3 linked regions of the Actinocatenispora thailandica genome follow. The protein of the gene in region 3 interacts with the protein of the main gene of each other region in a pairwise test. Links are inferred from orthologs where the notes say so. Each region holds a gene or a part of one and is shown on either strand. Other genes may lie near its edges.

Evidence for each region.
Region 1: the proteins of rlmB (region 3) and Athai_RS26240 interact in binary tests that used the Escherichia coli proteins (3 or more experiments, as listed by UniProt). The link is inferred for Actinocatenispora thailandica from one-to-one orthologs.
Region 2: the proteins of rlmB (region 3) and tsaE interact in binary tests that used the Escherichia coli proteins (3 or more experiments, as listed by UniProt). The link is inferred for Actinocatenispora thailandica from one-to-one orthologs.

The regions. Positions count from the first base shown.
Region 1 is NZ_AP023355.1:5,881,557-5,885,046, forward strand. Bases 237-3,226 are described here. They hold Athai_RS26240 (NAD(P)H-hydrate dehydratase), read right to left. Parts: upstream 2,475-3,226; coding sequence 999-2,474; downstream 237-998. Other genes in these bases: alr (alanine racemase), read right to left, coding at 237-469; Athai_RS26250 (prolyl oligopeptidase family serine peptidase), read left to right, coding at 3,007-3,226. Also shown: more of alr, read right to left, coding at 1-236; more of Athai_RS26250, read left to right, coding at 3,227-3,490. UniProt on the Escherichia coli protein: Bifunctional enzyme that catalyzes the epimerization of the S- and R-forms of NAD(P)HX and the dehydration of the S-form of NAD(P)HX at the expense of ADP, which is converted to AMP.
Region 2 is NZ_AP023355.1:5,877,832-5,881,331, reverse strand. What follows is about bases 265-3,264. They hold tsaE (tRNA (adenosine(37)-N6)-threonylcarbamoyltransferase complex ATPase subunit type 1 TsaE), read left to right. Parts: upstream 265-1,527; coding sequence 1,528-2,001; downstream 2,002-3,264. Other genes in these bases: Athai_RS26220 (alpha/beta fold hydrolase), read right to left, coding at 2,062-2,889; Athai_RS26230 (alpha/beta fold hydrolase), read left to right, coding at 431-1,531; alr (alanine racemase), read left to right, coding at 265-431. Outside these bases: more of alr, read left to right, coding at 1-264. UniProt on the Escherichia coli protein: Required for the formation of a threonylcarbamoyl group on adenosine at position 37 (t(6)A37) in tRNAs that read codons beginning with adenine.
Region 3 is NZ_AP023355.1:86,808-94,834, forward strand. What follows is about bases 2,493-5,491. They hold rlmB (23S rRNA (guanosine(2251)-2'-O)-methyltransferase RlmB), read left to right. Parts: upstream 2,493-3,459; coding sequence 3,460-4,524; downstream 4,525-5,491. Other genes in these bases: cysS (cysteine--tRNA ligase), read left to right, coding at 2,493-3,460; Athai_RS00440 (Hsp70 family protein), read left to right, coding at 4,662-5,491. Outside these bases: Athai_RS00420 (class II fumarate hydratase), read left to right, coding at 1-386; more of cysS, read left to right, coding at 2,045-2,492; more of Athai_RS00440, read left to right, coding at 5,492-6,092; Athai_RS00445 (hypothetical protein), read left to right, coding at 6,056-7,429; Athai_RS00450 (ABC transporter ATP-binding protein), read right to left, coding at 7,715-8,027. UniProt on the Escherichia coli protein: Specifically methylates the ribose of guanosine 2251 in 23S rRNA.

The DNA.
Region 1 (3,490 bases), 5.8 Mb from region 3 along the record:
CCTGCACCGCGCCGTCCGCCTGCGCCTTCGCCGCGGCGGTGACCAGGTCCAGCCAGCGATCCGCGGTCGCGCCGCCCCGGGACAGGCCGGTGTCGATCTTGAGGTGCACCCGGGCCGGCCGGCCGGCGGACCGCCCCGCCGCGGCGGCGTCGGCGAGGCCACCGAGCGTCGCGCAGGACAGGTCCACGTCTCGCCGCACCGCCGCGTCCACCGGGGTACCGGGCGCGATCAGCCAGGCCAGCAGCGGCGCCGTGATCCCCGCGTCACGCAGCTGGTACGCCTCGGGCAGGGTGGCCACGCCGAGCCAGCTCGCCCCGCCGCGCAGCGCCGCGCGGGCCGCCGGCACCGCGCCGTGCCCGTACCCGTCCGCCTTGACGACCGCCATCACCTCGGCCGACGTGAGCCCACCCAGCTGCGCCACGTTGCTCGCGATCGCGTCGAGATCGATCACCGCCTCGGCCTGCTCCATCCCCCCAGTGTTCCAGGTGCACCGCCCACCCCGCCCGCTGGCGCGCTGGTGGACGGGCGGGCGGCCGGCCCCGGCCGGGTCGGACCGAGGTGACGCCGCGCCGGGCCTCGAGCGGGTGGGCGACGGGGAGACAGGCGAACGGGGAGAGAGGCGTCTGGAACCTCTCTCCCCGTTCGACCCGGCGCCCGGACCATTCCGGTCGGTCCGGGTGCCAGGCCAAGGCGGCAATACCCCGCGAGGCGGGGAACGCCGCGCCCGGTGCCCGTCCGCACCCCCCAGTTCCGGGCGGGTACCGGCACGCGACGATCAACACCGCTGTGTGTGCGTCCCAACACGAATCGTTGTGGACCCTGGTCATGATGCCTGGCGATCTCCGCGCCGTCCACCGTCGATTCGTCGGCCCAGGCGCACACGGCACCGGCAGAACGACTCTGCGTAGCCGCATTCGTTCGCGGAAACGGCGCACACCGGACGGTCACCCGCCCCCGGAAGCGGTACGACCGCTACCCTGCGTGCCGTCCCGGCTTCCTCATCTGAAAGTGTTCGTCCTGCCGTTTCCGCTGGTCAGGGACCGGACAACGGGTCGAAGTGCGGACAGGACGTGCATCGCGGTCACGGGCCCGTGCCCGGCCGCCTCCCGGCCGGCGAGACCGTGCGCGAAGGCGGCGGCGATCGCGGCACGATCCGCCGGCAGCCCGGCCGCGAGCAGCGAGCCGAGCAGGCCGGACAGCACGTCGCCGGAACCGGCGGTGGCGAGCGCGGCGGTACCGGTCGAGTTGACCAGGCAGCGGCCGTCCGGCGTGGCGACCACCGTCCGGTCGCCCTTCAGCAGCACGATCACCCCCAGCCGGGCGGCCAACGCGCGCGCTGCCGCCGGTCGGTCGTCGCCCGGCTCGGCGCCGGACAACCGGGCGAACTCGCGGTCGTGCGGCGTCAGCACGGTCGGCGCGGCACGATCCCCGAGCCAACCGGCCGGATCCTCGGCCAGCAGCGTCAGGCCGTCCGCGTCCACGCACACCGGTACGTCGGCGGCGAGCGCCGCGCGCAGCTCGCCCTTCGCCCGCACGTCGGTACCGAGGCCGGAACCGACCACCCACGCCTGCACCCGGCCCGCGTCACCGACCCGGTCGGAGATCACCGCCGACGGCCAGGCCCGCCGCACGAAGTCGGCGGCGTGGCCGGCGTACCGGACGAAGCCGGCCGGACCCAGCAGCGCACCGCCGACCGACAGCACCGCCGCACCGCTGTACGCCTCGGAACCGGTCGCCACCCCGACCACCCCGCGGGTGTACTTGTCCGACAGCGGCCCCGGCACCGGCCAGTCGGCGCCGATGTCGCCGGCGTCCGGAACCGACAACACCGGTCCGGCCGGCGGCTCCAGCTGCGCCGGCAGGTAGGGACCCAGGCCGATGTCGATCAGCTCGACGAGCCCGGCCCGGGGCGCGGCCGGCCCCACCACCAGGCACGGCTTGTAGGTACCGAACGTGACGGTGACGTCGGCGCACACCGACTCGGCCGGCGCCGCGCCGGTGTCCACGTCGACCCCGGACGGTACGTCGACGGCCAGCACCGGCGCGCCCGTCTCGGCGACCGCCCGGACCGCCGCGAGGGCGTCCGGTCGCAGCCCCGGCCGGCCACCGATGCCGACGATGCCGTCGAGTACCAGGTCGACCGGGCCGGCCACCGAGTCGACCAGCCGGCCGCCGGCGGCGCGGAAGTCGGCCAGCCCGGCAGCGTGGGTGTGGTCGCCACCGAGCAGCAACGCCCGCACCTGCGCCCCGCGCCGGGCCAGCCGGGCACCGGCGAACAGCGTGTCCCCACCGTTGTTCCCCGCACCCACCAGCAGCAACACCCGCGACGAGTACACCCCGCGGTCGGCGAGCAGGCTCGCGGCCCGCACCGCGAGCCCGGCGGCGGCGCGCTGCATCAGCGCGCCGTCCGGCACCGTCGCCATCAGCGCCTGTTCCGCGGCGCGCACCTGCGCCACCCCGTACGCGTGCCTCATGACTCCCCCTCCGCGACGACCATGGCCGAGGCGATCCCCCGTCGTGCGACAGCGACAGGTGCCAGCGCTCGACGCCGTGTTCGGCGGCGGCGTCGGCGACGGTACCGGTGACCGCCAGCCACGGCCGGCCCGCCGAGTCGACGACCACCTCGCAGTCGCGCCAGTTCAGCCCGGCCGGTGCGCCGAGCGCCTTGGCCACCGCCTCCTTGGCCGCGAACCGGGCGGCCAGCGACTCCGGCGCGCGCGGACGGCCGACCGCCGTCACCCGCTCGTCGTCGGTGAACAACCGGTCCACCAGCATCGGCGTCCGCAGCAGCGCCCGCGCGAACCGCTCGACCAACACCACGTCCACTCCCACCCCGATGATCACGGCTCCACCCTGACACACCGCGGCGGGGCGTGAGCAACGTCGGCTGTGGCAGCCTGGAAGCCCACCCGCACCGCCTGCCGGCACCGCCCGTCGGCACCGCCCGCCCCCGGCACCCGCCCGACCGCCTCGCCTGCCGCCCGTATCACCTGGAGGAACGTGCCGATGACCGATCCGGACGACTACGACGAGAACCTCTGGCTGGAGGAGATCGACTCGCCGCGCGCGCTCGGCTGGGTCCGGGAACGCAACGCGGAGACGATCGCCGCGCTGTCCGGACCGGAGTTCGAGACGCTGCGGGCGTCGATCCGGGAGGTGCTCGACGCCGACGACCGGATCCCCTATGTCACCCGGCGCGGGGCGTACCGGTACAACTTCTGGCGCGACGCGGAGCACCCGCGCGGGCTGTGGCGCCGCACCACACCCGAGTCGTACCGCAGCGAGCAGCCGGTGTGGGAGACGGTGCTGGACGTCGACCGGCTCGCCGCCGACGAGGGCGAGAACTGGGTCTGGGACGGCGCGACCGTGCTGCGGCCGGACTACACCCGGGCGCTGGTGTCGCTGTCCCGGGGCGGGGCGGACGCCAGCGTGGTCCGCGAGTACGACCTCGCCCGGCGCGAGTTCGTCGCCGACGGTTTCGTGCTGCCGG
Region 2 (3,500 bases), 5.8 Mb from region 3 along the record:
GGTGGCCGGCCGCGGCGCCGCTGCGGCCCGCGATGACGGTTCGGGCGCGGGTGCTGATCGGCAAGCGGGTGCCGGCGGGCGCCGGCGTGTCGTACGGGCACACCTACCGCACCGAGCGGCCGAGCACGCTCGCGGTGGTCCCGCTCGGCTACGCCGACGGGGTGTTCCGGGCGGCGAGCAACGCGGGGCAGGTGTGGCTCGGCGGCGCCCGCCGAACGATCGCCGGGCGGGTCTGCATGGACCAGTTCGTGGTCGACCTGGGGGACGACCCGGTGGCCGACGGGGACGTCGCGGTGCTGTTCGGCCCGGGCGACGACGGCGAGCCGACCGCCGACGACTGGGCCGACGTGGTCGGCACGATCAGCTACGAGGTGGTGTGCCGGCTGGGCGTCTCGCGCGCGGTGCGGCGCTACGTCGGCGGCGCGTCGTAATGGCCGAACGACGCAGCAGGGCCCGTACCGCCGGGCTGGTCGGCGCGGCCGTCGGCGCCGCGGCCGCCGGGGTCGCCGGTGGCATCGCGGTGCGGGCGCTGCTGACCCGGCGCGATCGCACGCCCGCCGCGGCCGACCCGTACCGGGACGAGCCGTTCGACGCGCTGCCGGTGGACGCCGAGCTGATCGTCACCACCGACGACGGGGTGGATCTGCACGTCGAGGTGGTGGAGCCGCCGGGGCGGGGCTCGCCGGCGCTGACCGTCGTGTTCGTGCACGGCTACGCGCTGGATTCCGGCACGTTCCACTTCCAGCGCAAGGCGCTGTCGGAGCTGACCTCGCCGCGGCTGCGCATCGTCGCGTACGACCAGCCCGGGCACGGCCGGTCCGGCCGCCACCCGGCCGGGGAGTACTCGATCGATGCGCTCGGCGGCGCGTTGTGGCGGGTGCTGGAGGAGGTCGCGCCGGACGGGCCGGTCGCGCTGGTGGGTCACTCCATGGGCGGGATGACGATCATGGCGCTGGCCGAGCGCCATCCGGAGCTGTTCGAGCAGCACGGCCGGGTGCGTGCCGTGGCGCTCATCTCCACCTCGGCCGGTGAGCTGGCCGGGGTTCCGTTGGGGTTGCCGAAACTGCTGCCGCGGGCGAGCCTGCTGCCGGCGCTGGCGAACGCGGCGAAGCTGACTCCGGGGATCATCGACCGGGCCCGCGACGCCGCCGGCGACCTCGCGTACCTGCTGACCCGGCGGTACGGGTTCGCCGGTGCCGCGCCGAGCCCGGCCGTGGTGCGCTACGTGGAGCGGATGAACGCGCGTACCTCGGTCGAGTCGATCGCCGGCTACGTCAAGACGCTGTACGGGCACCGCCGGTACCAGGCGCTGGAAGCCTTGCGGCACAGTCGGGTGCTGGTGATCGCGGGCGACAAGGACGTGTTCACGCCGCTGTCGCACGCGCAGGAGATCACCCGGCTGCTGCCGAACGCGACGCTGCTGGTACTGCCGGATGCCGGACACATGGCGCTGCTGGAGTACCCGGAGGCGGTCGCCGAGCCGCTCCGGGTGCTGCTCGTGGCGGCCGCGAAGAAGAGGAGTGGTGCGTGATCGACACCGTCCACCATGAACTGTCCACAGTGGACGACACGCGGGCGTTCGGCGAGCGGCTGGCCGGGCTGCTGCGCACCGGCGACCTGGTCGTGCTGGTCGGCCCGCTCGGCGCCGGCAAGACCGCGCTGACCCAGGGCATCGGTGTCGGGCTGGGGGTGCGCGGCGACGTCACCAGCCCGACGTTCGTGATCGCCCGGGTGCACCCGCCCGATCCGGCCCGCGGCGGGACGCTGCCCCTGGTGCACGTCGACGCGTACCGGCTCGGCGGCGCGCTGGAGGTCGACGACCTGGACCTGGACGCGAGTACCGAGGAGTCGGTGACCGTGGTCGAGTGGGGTGCGGGGCTGGTCGAGCAGCTGGCCGACGCGCGCCTGGAGGTGCGGATCGACCGTCTCGACGACGACACCCGCACGGTCACCCTGGTGCCGCACGGTGGCGACTGGCCGGAACGCCTCGCCGGCCTCTGAGGAGAAGCCGCCCGGCACCCCGGCACGCCGCGATCGCCGGTTCAGGGCGCGGCCGGCTCCTCAGGCGGTGAGGAAGGGCAGCAGGGCGGCGGTGAGCTGGGCCGGTGCGTCCTCCTGGACCAGGTGGCCGGCACCGTCGATCACGGCCAGCTCGGCCGACGGGATCAGGCCGGCCAGCTGCCGCCCCCGGTCGAGCGGGATCCACTCGTCGTCGGCGCCCCAGCAGACCAGTACCGGCAGGTCGAGGTCGCCGAGCCGGTCGTGGAACTCGTCGGTGTAGCGCTCGTCGGCCTGGGCGATCTGCCGGTAGAAGGCGGGCTGGCCGGCGTCGCCGAGCCACGGTGCGACCAGCGCGTCCAGCGTGGCCGGGTGCAGGCCGGGCGAGCTCGCGGACGACACGTAGCGCCGGACCAGTGCCTCGTGCAGGTGCGGCGGCAGCTGCTCGAACACCGCGGAGTTGGCACCGACCAGCCGGAAGAACGGCGATCCCCAGGGCGCGAGCGCGACCGGATCGACCAGGCCGAGCCGGCGGTACCGGGCACCGTGCAGCAGCAACGCGCGCAGCGCGACGGCGCCGCCGAAGTCGTGCGCCACCACGGCCGGCGCCTCCAGCTGCCAGTGCGCCAGCAGCTCGGTGAACACCCGGGCCTGCGCGCCGAGCGAGACGTCCTGCCCGGTGGACATCGCCGAACCGCCGTAGCCCGGCATGTCCCAGACGTACACCCGGTGCGTGGCGGCGAGGGCCGCGGCGACGTTGCGCCACACGTACGAAGAGAACGGGGTGCCGTGCAGCAGCACCACCGGGTCGGCGTCGTCGGGCCCGAACCGGTCCCACCGTACGGTGCCCGATTCGCTGTCGTATGTCCTGCTCGGCGACCATGTGCTCATCCGCCGATGGTGCCAGTTCCGGGCGCGGCGGGTGCGGCGGGTCCGGCCCGGCGCCCGGCCGCCGGCGGTGTGGTAAGAGGTCGGCCCGTGGCCGCGAGGACCGACGGGGCAGGATGGGTACGTGCTGGTATTGGGTGTTGACACGGCGACCGCCGCGGTGACCGCGGTGCTCGCCGAGGTGACCGACGACGGGGTACGGGAGCTGGCCACCGAGGTGACGGTGGGCGGCCAGGCGCACGGGGAGCGGCTCGCGCCGGCGATCGAGACAGTGCTGACCGCGACCCGGCACGTGCCGGCCGACCTCGCCGCCGTGGTCGCCGGTACCGGCCCGGGGCCGTTCACCGGGCTGCGGGTCGGGCTGGTCACCGCGACCGCGCTCGGCCAGACCCTGGCGATCCCGACCTACGACGTGTGCACGCTGGACGCGCTCGGCGCCGCTGCCGGCCCCGGCCGGGTGTTGGTCGCCACCGACGCGCGCCGCCGGGAGATCTACTGGGCGGTCTACCTGGACGGGGTCCGGCAGACCGAGCCGGCGGTGGCCAAGCCCGCCGACGTCGCCACCGGACCGGCCATGGCCGCGGGCGGCGCGCCGGCCGGGGGCCGGGTGTCGA
Region 3 (8,027 bases):
TGATCGGCAACGACGCGACCGTCGCGTTCGGCGGCACCCTCGGCGACTTCGAACTCAACGTGATGCTGCCGGTCATCGCCGTCAACGTGCTCGAATCGATCCGGCTGATCGCCAACGTGTCCCGGCTGCTCGCCGACCGCTGCGTCGCCGGCATCACCGCGAACGTGGCACGCTGCACCGAGTTCGCCGAGTCCTCGCCGTCGATCGTGACGCCGCTCAACCGCCACCTCGGGTACGAGGAGGGTGCCGCCATCGCGAAGCAGGCGCTGAAGGAGCGCAAGACCATTCGCGAGGTGGTCATCGAGCGTGGCCACGTCTCCTCGGGCAAGCTCACCGAGGCGCAGCTCGACGAGATCCTCGACGTGCTCTCCATGACTCACCCCTGAGGGTCGGGCACCTCTTTGCGCCGAGGTGTGCCCGGGGCGCTGGGGTTGGCGTGTGCGGGCCGCCGCTGTGTTCTGTGCGTCCGGGGTGCGGGTGTGAAGGCCACCTCTGTTCGTCGCTTTGACCCGCGTGGGGGGATGCGAGGAGAGGGCTTCGCCCCCTCCTCGCGCTCCTTCCCCGCCAAGGGGGAAGCCCCCTTGGCGATCCCCCACCCAGCCTCCGGTGATGCTGCCCCTCGACGCCGGGCAGGCGTCGAACAAGAGCGGGTCTCGGCCCGGCCTTCCGACCACGACACCGCCCGCCACGCCAACCGCCCGCCGCGTCGAGCCGACCGCGGCGCCCAGGCCGCGCAGACCGACCACCAGCACCACACGAGCTTCCGACACGAGCCAGGCGGCGCCCGGCCCCGGGCACCAGCACCCCGACCTTCCGACGCGAGCCAGGCGGCGTCTGGACCCGGGCACCGGGCCCCGACCTTCCGACGCGGGTCAGGCGGGGTCCGGGTCCGGGCACCGGGCCCCGACCTTCCGAGGCGGGTCAGGCGGGGTCAGGATCTCGTCTCTGTTTGTCCGGCCGGGGGATCGCTAAGGGGCGACGGCCCCCTTGGCGGGGGAGGGGTGTGGGGAGGGGGCGAAGTCCCCTCCCCACATTCCCCCACGCGGGGTCCAAGCGACGCACAGAGGTGGCCTTCACACCCGCACCCCAAACGCACAGAACACGGAGATGGCCTTCACCCCGCCAACCCGGGGCAACGCCGCCGCGCCCGGCGCCCCGGCGCCCCGGCGCCTCGGGCGCACCTCGGCGCAAAGAGGTGCCAGGCCGGTCAGTGGAGCCGCGTGGCGAGCGCGGCGGCCGCGGTGCGGACCCGGGGCCGATGGTGCTGTCGTCGAGGGTGCCGAGGGCGACCACACCCACGCTCGCCTCCAGCCCTTCGACGCCGCGGACCGGCGCGGCGACCCCGTACGCGCCGGACTGGAACCCGCCGGCCGAGCTGGTCCAACCGTCCTCGCCGCGGCGTCCGGCGAGGATGGCCTGGCCGCCGGCGGCGGCGGACAGCGGATGCCGGGACCCGGTGCGGTACGCGACGTGCAGCGCCGTCCAGGACGGTTCGACGACCAGCAGGGCGAGCGCCTCCCCGCCGTCCTCGACGGTGAGGTGGGCGGTGGCGCCGAGGTCGTCGGCGAGGGACCGCAGGATCGGCCGGGCCGCCTCGACGAGCAGCGGTTGGGCCCGGCGGGCCAGCGCCAGGACGCCGATGCCGAGCCGCAGCGGCCCGCCGGGGTCGTGCTGGAGCAGGGCGTGCGCGGCGAGGGTGGCGGCCAGCCGGTAGACGACGGTACGGCCGACCGACAGGTGCTGCGCGGCGGCGCTGACCGAGACACCCTCGGGATGCTCGGCGACGAGGGCGAGCAGGCGCAGCCCGCGGTCGAGCGTCTGCGCGGTCTCGGTCGGCCTGTCCACAGCCGGACCCTACCGGCTACCAGCGCCCACCACGCTCTGTCGATCATGGCGTTGTCCGGTGCGGGAAGCGTTTACCCCGCGGACGACGCCATGATCAACCCGAGTGGAGCGCCATGATCAACACCCGCGGGCGCCGTGATCGGCCCGAGTGGGGCGGCGCGGGGTTCGGGGAGCGTGGGCGGACCGTTACGCTTTCAGGGTGAGCCTGCAGCTGTACGACACCGCGACCCGTTCGGTGCGGGACTTCGTCCCGCGAGAAGCCGGCAAGGTCGGGATCTACCTGTGTGGTGTCACCGTGCAGAGTCCGCCGCACATCGGCCACCTGCGCTCCGGCGTCAACTACGACGTGCTGCGCCGCTGGCTGGAGTACCGCGGTCTGGACGTGCGGTTCATCCGGAACATCACCGACATCGACGACAAGGTGCTGGCGCGCGCGGTGGCCGAGGCGGTGCCGTACTGGTCGATCGCGTACCGCAACGAGCGGCTGCTCGACGACGCGTACGACGCGGTCGGCGTCCGGCTGCCCACCTACGAGCCGCGCGCCACCGGGCACATCCCGGAGATCCAGGCGCTGATCCAGCGGCTGATCGACCGCGACCACGCGTACGTCACCGACTCCGGCGAGGTCTACTTCGACGTCTCGTCGTACGCCGACTACGGTGCGCTGTCCGGGCAGCGTCCGGACGAGATGCGTTCCGGCGAGGAGACCGCGCCGGGCAAGCGCAGCCCGCTCGACTTCGCGCTGTGGAAGGGCGTCAAGCCGACCGAGCCGGCCGACGCCTACTGGCCGTCCCCGTGGGGGCGCGGCCGGCCGGGCTGGCACATCGAGTGCTCCGCGATGACCTGGCGCTACCTCGGCGAGGAGTTCGACATCCACGGTGGCGGGCTGGACATCCGGTTCCCGCACCACGAGAACGAGATCGCCCAGTCCCGGGCGGCCGGCTTCGGCTTCGCCCGGTACTGGGTGCACAACGCGCTGCTGAACCTCGGTGACGAGAAGATGAGCAAGTCGCTGGGCAACGTCGTCGACCTGCCGTCGCTCGCCGCTCGCGGGCTGCGTCCGGCGGAGGTGCGCTACTACCTGTCGGCGCCGCACTACCGGTCGGTCATCGACTACTCGGAGGCCGCGCTGGACGAGGCGGCCGCCGCGTACCGGCGGATCGAGGGCTTCGTGCAGCGTGCCGTCGAGCGGGTCGGTGTGGTCGAGACCGACGGCGTGGTGCCGGCCGGGTTCGAGACGGTGATGGACGACGACCTGAACACGCCGCAGGCGTTCGCGCTGGTGCACGAGACGGTCCGGGCCGGCAACACGGCGCTCGCGGCCGGCGACGACGAGGCCACCCGGCAGGCGCTCGGCGAGGTGTGCACGATGCTCGGCGTGCTCGGCCTCGACCCGCTGGCCGGCGCACCCGCCGCCGGCGGCAGCAGCCTCACCGACACCGTCGACTCGCTCGTCGCACTGGCCCTGCAACAGCGCGAGGCGGCCCGCGCGCGGCGCGACTGGCCGGCCGCCGACGCCGTTCGTGACCAGCTCAAGCAGGCCGGCGTCCTGATCGAAGACACCCCGCACGGTCCACGGTGGACACTCGCGGCAAACGCAACGGATGGTCCCTGATGCCCGGCAACTCGCAGCGCCGCAACCGTCGTACCTCGTCGAAGAAGGGGCGCACGACCGGCTCCGGCGGTCACCACAAGCACTCGCTGGCCGGCAAGGGCCGCACCCTGCCCGCCGACGAGCGGCCGTGGCACAAGCAGTTCCGTCCCGGCGAGAACGAGGAACTGCCGAAGCGGACCAAGTGGAAGCAGGAGAAGGAGCGCCGCAAGGCGGCCGCCGAGGGGCGCGCGCCGAAGGCGGGTGGTCGTCCCGAGCAGGGCGCAACCGGGCGGCGCGGGCCGCGGGTCGCGCCGGGCCGGCGCAGCGCCACCCCGAAGGACGCACCGGAGCTGCTGGTCGGCCGCAACCCGGTGGTGGAGGCGCTGCGCGCGCACGTGCCGGTGACCGCGCTGTACGTGGCGCAGGGCATCGAGCTGGACGCCCGCACCACCGAGGCGGTGCGTACCGCCGGCGACCGGGGCATCGCGATCATGGAGGTGTCCCGCGCCGAACTCGACCGGCTCACCGGCGGTGTGCTGCACCAGGGCATCGGCATCCAGGTCCCGCCGTACGAGTACGAGTCGTTCGAGGACCTGCTGGCCGCGTCCGGGGAGGCGGCGGCGCCGCTGCTGGTCGCGCTGGACGGGGTGACCGACCCGCGGAACCTGGGTGCGGTGATCCGGTCCGCCGCGGCGTTCGGCGCGCAGGGCGTGTTCCTGCCGTCCCGGCGGGCGGCGGGGATGACCGCGACCGCCTGGCGCACCTCCGCGGGTGCGGCGGCGCGGCTGCCGGTCGCGCAGGTGACCAACCTGACCCGGGCGCTCAAGCAGTGCCAGCAGGCCGGGTTCGTGGTGGCCGGGCTGGCCGCCGACGGCGACGTTCCGCTGTACCAGCTGGAGGCGTCGGTCGACCCGATCGTGGTGGTCGCCGGTTCCGAGGGGCGTGGCCTGTCCCGGCTGGTCGGCGAGACCTGTGACCTGCGGGTGTCGATCCCGATCGCGTCCGAGGTCGAGTCGCTGAACGCGTCCGTCGCGATGGCCGTCGCGCTCGCCGAGATAGCCCGGATCCGAACCACGCAGTCCTGACCCCGTTCGGTAGCCGGGCCGGCACGCTGCGGCCGCCCGGTGGGTGACGGGCAGCCGCGCTTGGGTGGCGTTCGTACGATCGGGTCCGGTCGCCGCGCGAACCGCGACGGCCTCGTCGACCTTCGGAGGAATCCGCCGTGACCACCCCACTCCAGCCGGGCTTCGCTATCGGGATTGATCTCGGTACGTCGAACACGGTGGCGGTGGTGCGCTCACCGGACGGCCGAACCCGACCGCTGCTGTTCGACGGCCAGCCGATCCTGCCGTCCACGGTGTTCGTGGACGAGTCCGGTCACATCCATGTCGGCCGGGACGCGCAGCGGATGGCGCAACTCGACCCGGCCCGCTGCGAGCCGAACCCGAAGCGACGGATCGACGAGCAGTCGGTCCTGCTCGGCGACCGCGAGCTGCCGGTGGTGGCGCTGCTCGCCGCGCTGCTGAAGGAGATCGCGGGCAAGGCCGTCGAGGCGGTCGGCTTCCTGCCGCCGGCCGCGCTGACCCACCCGGCCGCCTGGGGCCCGACCCGCCGCGGCGTGCTGCTCGAAGCGGTCCGGCAGGCGGGCTGGCCGCCGGTGAAGCTCGTCCCGGAACCGATCGCGGCCGCACGGTACTTCGCCGAGGTGCTGCGGCGGCCGGTGCCGGTCGGGTCGGCGCTCGCCGTGTTCGACTTCGGCGGCGGCACCCTGGACGTCGCCGTGGTGCGCAACGAGGGCACCGGGTTCACCGTGATCGGCTCGGGTGGCGACGAGCGGCTCGGCGGCCTCGACCTGGACGAGGCGCTGGTGCGGCACGCCGGTGACCAGATCGGCCAGCGGTACCCGCAGATCTGGCAGCACCTGTCGCAGCCGACCTCCACCGCCGACCGGCGATACCGCCGGCTGTTCTGGGCGGACGTGGGTGGGGCGAAGGAGATGCTGTCCCGGTCCACCAACGCGCCGATCCCGGTGCCGGGCGTGGAGGCGGCGATTCACCTGACCCGGGAGGAGCTGGAGCGGCTGACCACGCCGCTGCTCGACCGGGCGGTGGCGGCGACCGAGGCGACGATCGGGCAGGCCGGGCTGCGCGCCGACCAGCTGTCCGGGCTGTTCCTGGTGGGCGGGTCGAGCCGGGTACCGATGGTGGCGCGGCTGCTGCACGCCAAGCTCGGCATCGCACCGACCGTGTTGGAGCAGCCGGAGCTGCCGGTCGCCGAGGGCGCGCTGGCCGAGCTGGTGCCGGCGGCCGCGATGACCGAATCCATGCCGTATCCGATGTCCGCGATGCCGGCGAGCCCGGGGCCGGGCATGCCGGTCAGCGCGGTGCCGGGGCAGGCCGGGCCGGTGTCGGGGGTGCCGGGGCCGGCGGCCGGGGCGCCGATGTCGCCGGGCGGGCCGGTGCTCGGTGGGCCGCCCCCGGGCCGTACCCGCCGAGCGGTCCGCCGCCGGGTGCACCGGGCGGCTACCAGCAGGCGCAGTTCGGCCAGCACCCGCAGGCACCGATCCCGGTGCCGCCGCCCGGCCCGACCCCCTGGTACAAGCGGCCGAAGGTCGTCGTGCCGGCCGCGGCGGCGGTGGTGTTGCTGCTCGTGATCGGCGGCTACCTCCTGCTCCGCAATCCGTACCAGGAACGCGGCTTCGACTCGTTGAAGGCGGTCGGCTCGGTCGGGTACTCGCACGGCGACGACAAGACGTGGATCCAGGTGGTGGGCGACACCGCGTACACGATGGAGATCGACTCGGGCGACTCCTACTCCAGTTCCGGCACGGCCACCGTGCGGGCGTTCCCGCTGTCCGGCAAGATCGGCAAGCCGAAGTGGACGAAGCGGTTCGACTCCGGCGGCTCCGACTGGGACACCGACTGGGGCATGCGGGTGTACGACGGGGGCGGCGTCGCCATCCGCTACGGCTCCGACGGCGACACCCCGGGGCGGTTCTACCTGATCCGGCTCGACGACGGAAGCTCGTGGCACTCCGATGCCGGCAACGACGACTACTTCGACGTCGAGGTCGCTGCCGGTGTCGTCGTGCGGCAGGCCAGCGACGGCTCCAAGACCACCGCACTCGGCCTGACCGACGGGCACCCGAAGTGGCACGCCCAGGGCCTGCTCTACGCCGAGAGCACCCCGGACGACCTGGACCGGCCGGCGCGGTTCGACGACTCGTGGCCGATGCACGGCGCCGGGAAGGGCACCCGCGGGGTGCTGCTCGACACCGACAACAACGCGACGCTGGTCGACCTCGAGACCGGTCACCAGCTCGCCGGCGGCAACAGCCAGCGCCTCTCCGGCGGCGGTGCCGGCACCGACAGCGCCTCCACCCGGCTGGTCTACCACGGCTTCCTGATGGACATGACCGGCACGGCCGGCTTCCAGATCCGGGCGTACTCGCTCGACAAGCTGGACCAGAAGTGGGTCTACCACGGCGGCAGCGGCTACACCCCGGACTGGATCCAGCCGTGCGGCGAGTCGCTGCTGTGCATCAAGGAACACCGGGGCGACACCACCGACGGCTCCGCCGAGAAGGGCGTCCGGCTGGTCGTGCTGAAGCTCGACGACGGCAGCACCGAAGCGTGGCACAAGGACGTCAAGGGGCTCGACGGCGCCATCGGGGTGGGCAACCGGGTCGTGGTCACCGCGCACGACGACAAGGCCACCACCACCGTGTACGACAAGGACGGCGACGTGCAGGACACCCAGCCCGGGACGGACGCGGCCCGGGTCGACGACGCCACCATGCTGCTCGCCAACGGCGTCGTGGGGACCGACGAGACCGATCCGAACTGGACGATGACCGGGTACGGCGTGCAGTCGGGCACCACGAAGTTGCTCGGTCCGCTCGCCGTCGACCTCTCCTCGTGCGAGTTCAGCGACGCGTACCTCGCCTGTTCGGGCGACGGCAAGTTCGAGTTCTGGCGTTTCCGGAGCTGAGCTTGCGCGAATCGGCCCCAACGGCGCCGTCGTCCGGCACACAATGAGGGCACCCAGGCACTTCCCGCTGGTACCGGGGTGGCACGGTCGCCGTCCGTGCGCATGCCGGTACCGCGACAGTGAGTGTAGGAACAGCAAGGGAGGCACCGGCAACCGCCGGTGCCTCCCTTGTCGTCTGCCGCAACCCCGGCATCATCGCGTCCGGCGGAGCCGGTGACGTCGCGGTCAGGAGACGGAAGCGGGGCACCGGCCCGAAGGCCGATGCCCCGCCACGTTCGGTGCGACTCAGGCCTCGATGCGCGCGCCGGTCGCCGCGTTGAAGATGTGCGGCGTGCTCTGCGGCTTGAGGTAGACGGTGTCGCCCATGTTCGGCGTGTTGCGCCCCTCGGTACGGATCACGAACTGCTCCTCGGTGCCGTCCAGGTCGGCGCGACCGTAGACGTACGCGTCGGAGCCGAGCTCCTCGACCAGGTCGACGGTCATCGACAGGCCGCCGTCACCCTGGCCGACCAGCTGCACGTCCTCCGGCCGGAAGCCGACGGTCACCTGGCCGTCGGCGCCCTCGCCGGCCGCGGTGACGGCCTCGCGGGTCAGCGGC